DNA from 3 places in the Kosakonia sp. YIM B13571 genome. Region 3 is predicted to be linked to each of the others. Evidence: predicted binding sites of a transcription regulator. Region 3 holds the regulator's gene; each other region holds the start of a gene.
The links. The regulator CRP, encoded in region 3, controls carbon source genes, mostly activating them, when cyclic AMP is high. The targets are predictions, from matches to a motif close to ATGTGANNNNNNTCACAT.

Region 1 (4,122 bases), on a different contig from region 3:
CATGTGGCGTCGCGCAACGATCTCGCTTTCCAGCGTGATTTCTTCGCCAACATTATTGATGAGCTGGCGCTGCCGCGCGCGTTGCAAAACGATTTGCCGCCGGGCGTTGTTGCCACCGCGCGTACGGACGGTGAAAGCATCTTTGTCTTTATTCAGAATTTTAGCGCCCAGCAGCAGGCAATAACGCTGCCTGGTGGCTATCAGGATTGTTTGTCCGGTTCGTCCGCCAGCGGTGCGCTGTCGCTCGCTCCCTGGGATTGCCGGGTTGTTAGCTGTAAAGCGTAAGTGAACCTTCCGCGCCTGCCCATTCGGGCAGGCGTTTTTTTATCTGCTGATTATCAGGAGACTATTATGGTGAGCCTTAAATCCTTCCTGCATTACTTCTCTGAACCGAAAAACGCGGCCACAACGCCCATGAGTGAAGGGGAGTTGCAGAAAATTCAGCGGCTGGCGCAAGCCTTTGGCGGCGCGCCGAATATTGCGCATGTCGATGCCTGCTTAACCCGTTTGCGCGTCACGGTTAAAGATCTGGCGATTGTCGATTCTCAGGCACTGCAAAATGAAGGGGCGCTGGGGGTGATTATTCTTGGGCAAGAAGTTCACGCTATTTTCGGTAAGCAATCCGACGCGCTGCGTAAATTACTTGATGAGCATTTCTCGTCTCGCTAATAAATAAAAAAGGGATACCTGCATGGGTATCCCGAAATAAAACAGTGGCAACTTTGCTCAGTTCGCGGAGATAAAATAAATAATGATGTTACTCGTTAATAAATACAATGTGGTGCCTTATCTTTTTGCGACAACATAGTTTCCCGGTATTGGTTTATTGAAATAAAAAGCCAGAGTAAACAGAATCAGCCAACAAAGAGATAACGTGAAGGATGAAGTGTATTACCACCAGGCTTCAACCTGAACGCCGAAGTTCCAGGTGTTATTTTTCGTTCCGTCTTCAAATGATTTTCCGTCTTCCGAATCATTTAAATAGGAAGCGAAAAGACGTAACTCAGGACGAGACATAAATTCCGGGCCATCCGCCAGACCGACGGCGAAAGTATATTTCTCGCCGCTCTGTTTGTAATGGGTGCCGTTTTTATAATCATCTTTCTGGTAGAAACCACCGACTTCGCCAATCAAGCGCACATAATTGGTGAGCTGATACTGGGCACGTCCAACCAGCGAAACCAGCCGTGTTTTGTCGGTATATTCGGTGATGTCATTGGCTGAACCGTATGTCAGCACATGGTTCAGCGAGAACTTATCGGTAATCGGAATAAGGCCGGTGTTAATCACACGATAGCCGCTGGCGTCATTCACGTCGTGCCACATGTCGTACCAGCCGCCGCCCTGCGACACCATGTTCTGCGCCAGCCCTTTGTTGGCATATTGCAGCACCAGTTTATTGTAGCCGCCAAACATATCCTGGCTGATTTCACCGGTCACCATTACGCCGTCATCGGCTTCATACAGGCCACCGTAGTCTTTCTGTTTCTTGGTTGGGTTTGGCATGGCGTAGTCGATGCCGAACTCGGTCCACGCGCCTGACCACGGTTTCCAGCCCGCATAACGCAGGTCAATATAGTTGATGTTGACGTCGTTATCGTTATCAACGCGGTAATCGACATCGTTGGCGTCGCCACGGATCCACGCCACGGAAACCGCGCCTGGGCCTAAGGTGTAGTTTTCAATACCCGCGCCGGAACCGGAAATGTTCCAGTATTTGGTATCAATAATGTGCAGATCGTGGCGCTGGTAGTAGCGTTTACCGCCCCAGATCACCGCGTTGGGATCGTTAGGGATAAGCCCCTTGATTTGCAGGTTTAATTGACGCAAACCAAATTGTGCGTCGTCGCCAATGGTGGTTTCGTTGTCGTTGGAGCCATCGGAAACCATGCTGACCATGGTGTCGAGGTAAAAACTCACCTCGTCTTTTTTATACACTTCCGAGCCCAGTTCCACTTCCCCGTAGGTATCGGATTCGTTACCGAGGCGGCCGAGTTTGTTTTTCTGCCACTCCACCTGCCCACCATCGCCCGACACGCCTACGCCACCGCGCAGGTAACCGTGAAAGTCGATAGGCACAGATGAGGCGGCCAGGATGGATGGTGAAGTCAGCGCAGCGGCTAACGCAAGTGTGAGAGTGCGTAGCGTAGTGTTCATATCATTCCTCTTATTGTTTTGTATTACGTTCACATAAACGCTGTCATAAAATGCCTAAATGTAAAAACAGGCAAACTAACGATTGCGAATGTGTGATTAAGTGCAAATAAATCAGCGTTTTTTGTTACAGGTAGCGAATTCCTTCACAATGTTCGCTATTGTGAGCGTGATACTTATTTGGCAAAAAAGAGGCGAGGGAAAGTGTGGTAAGCGTTTTTTTAGACAGCCCCTGTTACAATTGGCGCATAACAACATAAGGAACCGGACCATGAAGTCTAAAAGTGCGACGTTAGAAGACGTTGCCCGCCATGCGGGTGTCTCCTATCAGACCGTGTCCAGGGTACTCAACAAATCTGCCAATGTATCCGAAGCCACGCGTCTCAAGGTGGAGAAATCCATAGAGTTATTGCGCTACGTACCTAACAGGCTGGCCCAACAACTGGTCGGCAAACAGAGCCATACCATTGGGCTGGTGACCACTTCGCTGGCACTGCATGCGCCATCGCAGGTGGCGGCGGCAGTAAAACGCTATGCCAACCTTGATGGTTACCAGGTGCTGATCTCGATGATCGATGAGAACGTCAATCATGATATCCAGGCCGCTATCAACGAATTGAAATCACAGCTCGTCGATAAAGTGATTATCAACGTACCGTTGGAGACCGAGCAGGCGCAGCGCATCGCCTCTGACAACGATGATATCGTCTGCCTGTTTCTCGATGTTGACCCTTACAGTTCGGTGTTTAACGTTTCGTTTAACCCGGCAGACGGCACCCGCGCCAGCGTCAAACACCTTTACGATTTGGGGCATCGGCAGATTGCCTTACTGGCCGGACCGGAGAGTTCGGTCTCGGCGAAGCTGCGCCTGAAAAGCTGGATCGAAACCCTGAACGGTTATGGGCTGAAACCAGTGATGGTTTTTCACGGTAACTGGGATGCGCAAAGTGGTTATGCCGGTGCGCTACAGATGCTGCGCGAAACGCCAAACTTTACCGCCGTGTTGGTAGGTAACGACCAGATGGCGCTCGGGGTACTAAGCGCGTTTCATCAGCACCAGGTGGCGATTCCCGGTGAGAAGTCGGTTGTCGGTTATGACGACACCTACGAAAGCTCGTTCTTTTACCCGGCGCTGACCACCGTCTCGCTGGATCTCGATTTACAGGGTAAGGAAGCTGTCCGGCGGCTGCTCGATAGCGGTCACGGCGACGCCACGCGCAGTTCTTCCGTGTTGCCCGCGCGGCTCATTGTGCGCCATTCCACGGGCGTGCAGCAGGCGCAGGGCACCAACCTGCAAGAGATCTCCCAGCAACTGCAAGCTATTGCGCACAAGTTGTGGAAATGATCGCGCTTTAATGCCACCAGTCATCCGGCACCTGCGCCGGGTGACATCAGTGCGCCAGTTCACCTTCAAATCCATTATTCCGTGTTTCAGTCATGTATATAATTTCGGTCTTGCGCTGAGGCTACATTTATTTTTCGGATTTTTAATTTTATTAATTAACACAAAAATAACAGGCAACTTGTTAATATTTATCACTTCATTGAGTGAAATAAACGGCAAGTAAAAAATGCTATGGCCTGGTAACTGTCCAGCAGTTTGCTGCTAAGATAACGCTTGCATGAGGGTTTGTACCGGCGTTTTAGTGTAAATGTAATTAAGCGTTTACTTAACCGATAAATGTCTTGTGGTCTTAGCGGTAACAGTAAGATGGATATATTTAATATTTTAAATTCCGGGTGTTATTTTCTGTGTAATAGCATTTTATTTTATGTGTTCCATTAATTTATCTTCCACGACTGTTACGAGTTGTTCAGTTGGTATAGCGGTGCGTCTGCATTAACAGTGGGGCGCTGTCCGTATTTTATCGAAATAGATTACAGGAACGCTTATTTTTAAATATAAGGAAGTTATATATGGACAGGATTGTTAAAGTTAATTTAGAACGGCAATTCTCTGCAACGTCG
Region 2 (4,122 bases), on a different contig from region 3:
ATGTACACGTCCAGGAAGGTGGATACGCGACCGAAGGACATTGCAGCGCCGTTTTGAGACTTAACAGCGGCCAGGTAACCGAAGTAGGTCCACTGGATTGCTTCCTGAGCGTTGGTAGCCGGAGCAGAGATATCACAGCCATATTTTGCCGCCATCTCTTTGATCTGACCCAGTGCGCGATGCTGTTCAGCAATTTCTTCACGCAGACGGATAGTTGCTTCCAGGTTTACGCCATTTTCCATGTCAGATTGCAGAGACAGGAACTGTGCGTATTTGTCTTTCATCAGATAGTCGATACCGTACAGCGCAACGCGACGGTAGTCACCGATGATACGACCGCGGCCGTAAGCATCCGGCAGACCGGTCAGAACGCCGGATTTACGGCAGTTCAGAATGTCTTTGGTGTAAACATCGAATACACCCTGGTTATGGGTTTTGCGGTATTCGGTGAAGATTTTTTTAAGTTGCGGATCCAGCTCGCGGTTGTACGCTTTGCAGGAGCTTTCAACCATTTTGATGCCGCCGAACGGGATGATTGCGCGTTTCAGCGGAGCTTCAGTCTGCAGACCAACAATTTTCTCTAACGCTTTATTGATGTAACCAGCGTCGTGAGATGTGATGGTTGAGGCAACGGAGGTGTCAAAATCAACTGGCGCGTGGGTGCGGTTTTCCAGTTTAACGCCTTCCATGACTTTGTCCCACAGTTTGGTGGTCGCGTCAGTAGCGCCAGCCAGGAAGGACTCATCGCCTTCGTACGGGGTGTAGTTTTTCTGGATAAAGTCACGTACGTTTACTGCGTTTTGCCAATCGCCTTTTACAAAACCTTCCCAGGCTGTGGCTAATTTTTCATTAAGCTCGGACATGTAACACCTACCTTCTTAAGTGGATTTTTTATTTACTGCCTGAAACAACCATTAATGATGGTCGTTGCCACGCAGGTAAATGACCCAGTATGTCAACCCGACTAATAATCCTCCACCAATGATATTCCCGATTGTTACAGGGATCAGGTTATCAGTGATGAAATTCATAATGGTCAGGTGAGAGAAACTTTCCGGGCTGGAACCAACTGCGGTCCAGAACTCCGGGCTTGCAAAGTTGCGGATTACAATACCCATCGGGATCATAAACATATTCGCAATGCTGTGCTCAAAACCGCTGGCAACAAACATCGCCACCGGCAGAACCATAATCATGGCTTTGTCCATCAGACTGCGGCCGGAATAACTCATCCACACGGCCATGCAAACCATCAGGTTAGCCAGAATGCCAAGCGCAACGGCTTCAATAAATGTGTGGTGTACTTTATGGTCTGCGGTTTGTAGCACGTTTAAACCCCAGCCACCGTTGGCGACCATATGCTCGCCAGATAACCACATTAACAGCACAAACAGCAGCGCCCCCACCAGGTTGCCGACATAGACGTTAATCCAGTTACGGGCCAGTTGCCCCCAAGTGATACGCCCACTCGCTTTCGCTACGACAATCAGTACGGTTGAAGTGAAGAGATCCGCACCGCAGATGATGCAAAGAATCAGCCCCAATGAGAAGCAGATACCACCGATCAGTTTAGCAATACCGTACGGCATTGCGCCGGTACCTGTGGTGGCGGTGATGTAGAAAACGAAAGCAATGGAGATAAACACACCTGCGGTAATCGCAAGATAGAAAGTCTTAAGCGGATGTTTAGTCGCTTTATAGACACCAGCTTCTTCGGCAACTTTGGCCATCTCGGCTGGAAGAATAAGATCAAAAGGGTTGTCAGCTTTCACACTAACTCTCTCTTTATTAAGTCGGCGACGAGATACTAACAAAGCATTATAGAAGAGAATTTGATATGGATCATATCTCGCCTGGCTTATAGGACCGCAAAGAGCGTGGTTTTTCTACGAATGCGGAGTAACTTGTTGATTATCAAAATAAAAATAAATTTTAAAAATTGCAAAATGAGTTGAAATTTTTTATGTGACCTCCCAAAAATCAGTTAATTAAAATGGAGTAATTGCCATAAGAAGTAACATTATTCGTTGGAGTGGATAATTATATTTACCCATATTTAACTTTAATATTACATATGGCTGTCATCGCCCAAAAATAAATAAAACGGGGCAATGAAATTGCCCCGTAATATAGCGTAGACCACGCATTAAGCCTACATATTGTCGTACTACTTGTCGCTATTTCGACCAGAATGCCCGTTTGGCTCGTTGTAATTTTTCGTAAGCCGCTAACAGTGACTGATGCGCCGGGAATGCCTGCAAGGAACCGTCTGCCGGTTGCAGGTCATAGAACGGCTCTTCACCGCTCAATGCGGCGCTGGCGGCTTCAACTGCTTGCGCACCATACATACGTACGAATGCATTCAGATATTGCAGCGGCTCGCGTTCTTCTTCCTGTGCCAGTAACAATAATGTCTGCAGGCAGCGGTAGTAATTTGCCCGTTCGGCGCTAAAGATCGAGGCGTTGAATTCCATCGTCCATTCAGTCCAGGCTAATGCCTGATCCAAATCGCCGCCTGCCAGCGCCAACATCGCTTTTAGTTCGCCAATGCGCAGCGTGTACCAGCCATTGTCTTTGCCGGTCGCCAGCCCCAACAGTTCGCGAACGCGGGTGAAGTCATCATGACCTTCGTCATCAAGCTGCGCGATAAGGTTGAGGTACTCCTCTTTTTCCCATTCACTGCCTGGCAAAGAGAGGATGGTTTCGCGCAAATGGCTGCCCATGGTGTTGTTCGCCAGCCACAGATCTTCCGCCGGATAAATATCGGACATACCTGGTACCAGAATACGGCAGGCGTAAACGCCCAGATGCTCATAATCGGCAATATAGACTTCTTTATCTTCTGCCTTAAAGATAGCCATGAGTGTGGCGAACTCTTCTTCAGTCGTACCTGCGAAGCTCCAGTCAACAAACGGATAATCTGCATCCTGCTTGAACAGATCCCAGGAGATCAAGCCGCTGGAGTCGATAAAGTGAGTCTCGAGGTTGGCATGTTCAGCCACTTCTTCATCATCAAAGGTTGGCGGTGTGAAAACATCCAGATCTTTCAACCCGCGGCCTTGCAGCAGCTCGGTAACGGTACGCTCAAGCGCCACGCCGAAATCAGGATGTGCGCCAAAAGAGGCAAAACAGGTGCCGTTGGCCGGGTTGAACAGGACCACGCAGATAACCGGATATTTACCGCCCAGAGAACCGTCGTAAGCAAAAATCGGGAAACCTTCCGCTTCCAGTTTAGCAATCGCTTCGACAACGCCAGGATAGCGCGCCAGCACCTCCTGCGGGATTTCTGGCAGGCTGATGCTCTCGGCAATAATGCGATTCTTAATATGGCGTTCGAACACTTCTGACAGCCCCTGCACGCGGGCTTCATTGCGCGTGTTCCCGGCTGACATGCCGTTCGAAACGTATAAGTTGCCGACAATATTCATCGGGATATAAACCGTCTGCTCATCAGACTGGCGGGTAAACGGCAGGGCGCAGATACCGCGCTCATCGTTGCCGGATTGCAGATCAACGAGCATCCCTGCAGCCAGTTCGTTCTGCGGGTCGTAGTAGGCACGCAGACGCGCATCCAGAATGCCTTCCGGCAGGGAGTCATCTTCTGGCAGTGGGAACCATTTCTCATTCGGATAATGGACGAACGGGCTCTGTGCGATAGCATCACCCAGCCAGAAGTCAGCGAAGAAGTAGTTGGTGGAAAGACGCTCGAAATACTCGCCCAGCGCAGAGGCCAGTGCGGCTTTTTTGGTCGCACCTTTGCCGTTGGTGAAGCACAGCGCGCACTCTTTATCGCGAATATGTACAGACCAGACGTTTGGCACCGGGTTCAGCCATGAGGCCTCTTCGATGTTAAAACCGAGATCGGTGAGCTTTTGCTGGAAACGGGCGATGGAATCTTCCAGCGCGGCATCTTTGCCGGGAATAAATGTTTGAGTCATGGCGGTCACTTTTTTCGTACGTAAAGCGCGCAATGATACGGGTTTTGCGTGACTGACGCTATCTTCCACATCTGACCGACGAAAATAAAAGTTCTGGCTATGATTAAGAAAAATAACGAACTGTTCAGGCATAAAAAATGAAAGCATTTGATCTGCACCGTATGGCGCTCGACAAGGTCCCTCT
Region 3 (4,122 bases):
CTTTGCGGCGAAAGGCATTCCCTCGCTTGACGAGAGTTTTGTGGTGATCCACTTCCGTAATCTGGAAGGGATTGATTACCCGTGGTTACTGGCGATGCTGCAAGGCTCGTTTATCTCGCATATGGATACGCTGGTGGTGCCTGGCGGGAAAATGGGGCTGGCGATGGAGTTGATTATGACGCCGCTGGTGCAACGGCTGATGGAAGGCAAAAAGATCAAATAATGTAGAAAGCCCGGTAAGCAACGCGCCGCCGGGCTTTTCGCATCAGGCTTCGATAACTTCGTAAGAGTGGGTGATGTTCACCGCTTTTTCGAGCATCAAGGCCACGGAGCAATACTTCTCCGCGGATAAATCCACCGCGCGGGAAACCGCCGCATCCTTCAGATCTTTTCCGGTGACGATAAAGTGCAAATTGATGTGGGTAAACAGGCGCGGCGCTTCTTCGCGACGCTCTGAGGTCAGCTTCACTTCGCAGTCGGTCACGTCATGACGCCCTTTTTGCAAAATAGAAACCACATCGATGGCACTGCATCCGCCCGCCGCCATCAGCACCATTTCCATCGGGCTTGGCGCTTTGTCGCCGGAGTTGCCGTCCATCAGGATTTGGTGACCCGATGCGGACTCACCAAGGAACGTTAACCCTTCAACCCATTTCACACGTGCCTGCATTTTCTTCACTCCGGAGTGGCAATTTTCTTTACAGATTACGCGTACATAACAAAACTCGCAACGGAAGGCGACCTGCGTCATGCTGAAGCGAGACACCAGGAGACAGGCGGTAAAAGCTATGCTAAAACACTCTGGATGCTACAGAGATAAATGGATGTTACGCATGTATGCATGACATCATACTTTAGAGACCGCAGATGACGCTGACGGTCCGCTTCCCAGGATGCGGGAAGCTTAGATTGCAACCCCAGACGTAGGGGCTCATCCTGTGTCTGAGACAGCTTATAACAGAGGATAATCGCGCATGGTGCTTGGCAAACCACAAACAGACCCGACGCTTGAATGGTTCTTGTCTCATTGCCACATTCATAAGTACCCGTCGAAGAGCACGCTGATTCACCAGGGTGAAAAAGCGGAAACGCTGTATTACATCGTTAAAGGCTCAGTGGCAGTGCTGATCAAGGATGAAGAAGGTAAAGAGATGATCCTCTCTTACCTGAACCAGGGAGATTTTATCGGTGAACTGGGCCTGTTCGAAGAGGGTCAGGAGCGCAGTGCATGGGTACGCGCTAAAACTGCTTGTGAAGTGGCTGAAATCTCCTACAAAAAATTCCGTCAGTTAATCCAGGTTAACCCGGATATCCTGATGCGTCTTTCCTCACAAATGGCGCGTCGCCTGCAGGTCACTTCAGAAAAAGTGGGCAACCTTGCCTTCCTTGACGTAACCGGCCGTATCGCGCAAACGCTATTAAATCTGGCGAAACAGCCAGACGCAATGACCCACCCGGACGGCATGCAAATTAAAATTACTCGCCAGGAAATTGGTCAGATCGTCGGTTGTTCCCGTGAAACAGTGGGCCGCATTCTCAAAATGCTCGAAGATCAGAATCTGATCTCCGCCCACGGTAAAACCATCGTCGTATACGGAACGCGTTAATCTGTAAAACGGCGCAGCTTACGCGCTGCGTCGTTTTTCTTCCCTCATGTGGCGCAGGCTGATTTATCATCCCGAAATCAACTACGCACTGCGACAGACGCTGGTGTTATGTTTGCCTGTGGCCATTGGTCTGGTTACCGGCCATCTGCAACAAGGTCTGCTGTTTTCCCTCGTTCCCGCCTGCTGCAACATCGCCGGGCTTGATACGCCACATAAACGTTTTTTCAAGCGCCTGATCATTGGCGGAAGCTTGTTTGCTGGCAGCAGCCTGGCGGTTCAATTATTGCTGGCGAAAGATCTTCCATTGCCGTTGATCCTCACTGGGCTGACGCTGGTTTTAGGCGTGACCGCCGAAATTAGCGCGCTGCACGGTCGCCTGCTCCCGGCTTCGCTCATTGCCGCCATCTTTACGCTCAGCCTTGCCGGTAATATGCCGGTATGGGAGCCGCTGCTTATCTATGCGCTGGGCACGCTGTGGTACGGGCTGTTCAACTGGTTCTGGTTCTGGATGTGGCGAGAGCAACCACTGCGCGAATCTCTCAGCCTGCTCTACCGGCAACTGGCGGATTACTGCGAGGCGAAATACAGCCTGCTGACGCAGCACGCCGACCCGGAAAAAGCGCTGCCGCCGTTGCTCGCCCGCCAGCAAAAGGCGGTGGATATGATAAGCCAGAGCTATCAACAGCTGCATATGCTGGCCGCCAATAAGCACAACGATTACAAACGGCTACTGCGGGTTTTCCAGGTAGCGCTGGATCTACAAGAGCACATTTCGGTGAGTTTGCACCAGCCGGAAGAAGTGCAAAAACTGGTGGAACAAACCCACGCCGAGCAGGTGATCCGCTGGAATGCGCAGACGGTCGCCGCTCGCTTGCGCATCCTGGCTGATGACATTCTCTACCATCGCTACCCTACTCGCTTCAACATGGATAAGCAGATCGGCGCGCTGGAAAAAATCGCCCGCCAGCACCCGGATAACCCGGTCGGGCAATTCTGCGCCTGGCATTTTAGCCGTATCGCTCGCGTCTTGCGCACTCAGCGCCCGCTCTATGCCCGCGATCTGATGGCGGAAAAGCAGCGGCGCTTACCCCTTTTGCCAGCCCTGAAAAGTTATTTATCACTGAAATCCGCAGCGCTGCGTAATGCCGCGCGGATAAGCGTAATGCTCAGCATCGCCAGCCTGATGGGCAGCGCCCTGCATTTACCGAAACCCTACTGGATCATGATGACGGTGATGTTTGTCACGCAAAACGGTTATGGCGCAACGCGCGTTCGCATTGTCCACCGGGCGGCGGGAACCCTTGCGGGGCTGGTAATTGCGGGGGCAACGCTGCACTTTCATGTTCCGCTCGGTTTTACGCTGGCCGCGATGCTGATGATTACGCTGGTCAGTTATCTCATTATTCGGAAAAACTACGGCTGGGCGATGGTGGGTTTTACCATTACCGCCGTCTACACCTTGCAGTTGCTGACGCTAAATGGTGAGGAGTTTATCGTCGCCCGGCTTATTGATACGTTGATTGGTTGCCTGATTGCCTTCGGCGGCATGGTCTGGCTGTGGCCGCAGTGGCAAAGTGGCTTGCTGCGTCAGAATGCGCATGATGCGCTGGAAACGGATCAGGAAGCGATTCGCCTGATCCTAAGCGATAACCCAGAGCCAACACCGCTTGCCTGGCAACGTATGCGCGTAAACCAGGCGCATAACGCCCTGTTTAACTCGCTAAACCAGGCCATGCAGGAACCGGGATTTAATACGCGTTATCTGGAAGATATGAAACTGTGGGTAACGCACAGCCAATTTATCGTTGAGCATATCAATGCGATGACGACACTGGCGCGCGAACATACGATGTTGACGCCGGAACTGGCGCAACGTTATTTGCAATCCTGCGAAATTGCCCTGCAGCGCTGCCAACAGCGGCTGGAGTATGACGGGCCGGGAGAATCCGGCGATGTGAATATCCTCGAAGCCCCGGAAACGTTAACGCACGGGCCAATGAGCACGCTGGAGCAGCATTTACAACGGATTATCGGGCATCTGAACACCATGCACACCATTTCGTCGGTAGCATGGCGTCAGCGCCCGCATCACGGCATTTGGCTAAATCGCCGCCTTAACCGTTGACCACTTTCGCCACCGCATCCGCGAAGCGGTTCATCCCTTCTTCAATATCCTGCGCGTCAATAACCAGCGAGGGGACAAAGCGCATGACGTCCGGGCCGGCGTTCAGCACCATTACACCCGCATCGGCGGCGGCGTAGAGGAAATCGCGCGCGCGGCCTTTATATTGCGGTTTAAGCTCAGCACCAATGAGCAGCCCCATGCCGCGAATGTCGCTAAACAGGTCAAATTTCTCGCCGATTTGCTGTAAATGCTTAACGAACAACTGACGTTTTTCATTCACGCCACTGAGCACGTCCGGCGTGTTGATAATATCGAATGCGGTCCCGGCGACGGCGCAGGCCAGCGGGTTGCCACCGTAGGTGGAACCGTGTGAACCGGCGTGGAAGACAC

Region 1: the regulator CRP is predicted to act here: its motif matches at 2,248-2,265, upstream of ACFX4O_RS08940 (maltoporin).
Region 2: the regulator CRP is predicted to act here: its motif matches at 1,831-1,848, upstream of focA (formate transporter FocA).

What each region holds. Positions count from the first base shown of each region.
Region 1 covers NZ_JBHZPL010000003.1:104,992-109,113, forward strand. Annotated here, with positions in the region: gene ACFX4O_RS08930 (beta-galactosidase) at 1-285, shown strand, start outside; gene ACFX4O_RS08935 (glucose PTS transporter subunit EIIB) at 352-669, shown strand; gene ACFX4O_RS08940 (maltoporin) at 892-2,157, opposite strand; gene ACFX4O_RS08945 (LacI family DNA-binding transcriptional regulator) at 2,426-3,499, shown strand; gene ACFX4O_RS08950 (autotransporter outer membrane beta-barrel domain-containing protein) at 4,072-4,122, shown strand, end outside.
Region 2 covers NZ_JBHZPL010000001.1:265,539-269,660, reverse strand. Annotated here, with positions in the region: gene pflB (formate C-acetyltransferase) at 1-863, opposite strand, end outside; gene focA (formate transporter FocA) at 915-1,772, opposite strand; gene ycaO (30S ribosomal protein S12 methylthiotransferase accessory factor YcaO) at 2,178-3,938, opposite strand; gene ACFX4O_RS01305 (DUF421 domain-containing protein) at 4,076-4,122, shown strand, end outside.
Region 3 covers NZ_JBHZPL010000004.1:25,987-30,108, forward strand. Annotated here, with positions in the region: gene ACFX4O_RS11710 (phosphoribulokinase) at 1-223, shown strand, start outside; gene ACFX4O_RS11715 (OsmC family protein) at 266-670, opposite strand; gene crp (cAMP-activated global transcriptional regulator CRP) at 975-1,607, shown strand; gene ACFX4O_RS11725 (YccS/YhfK family putative transporter) at 1,654-3,732, shown strand; gene ACFX4O_RS11730 (aspartate aminotransferase family protein) at 3,722-4,122, opposite strand, start outside.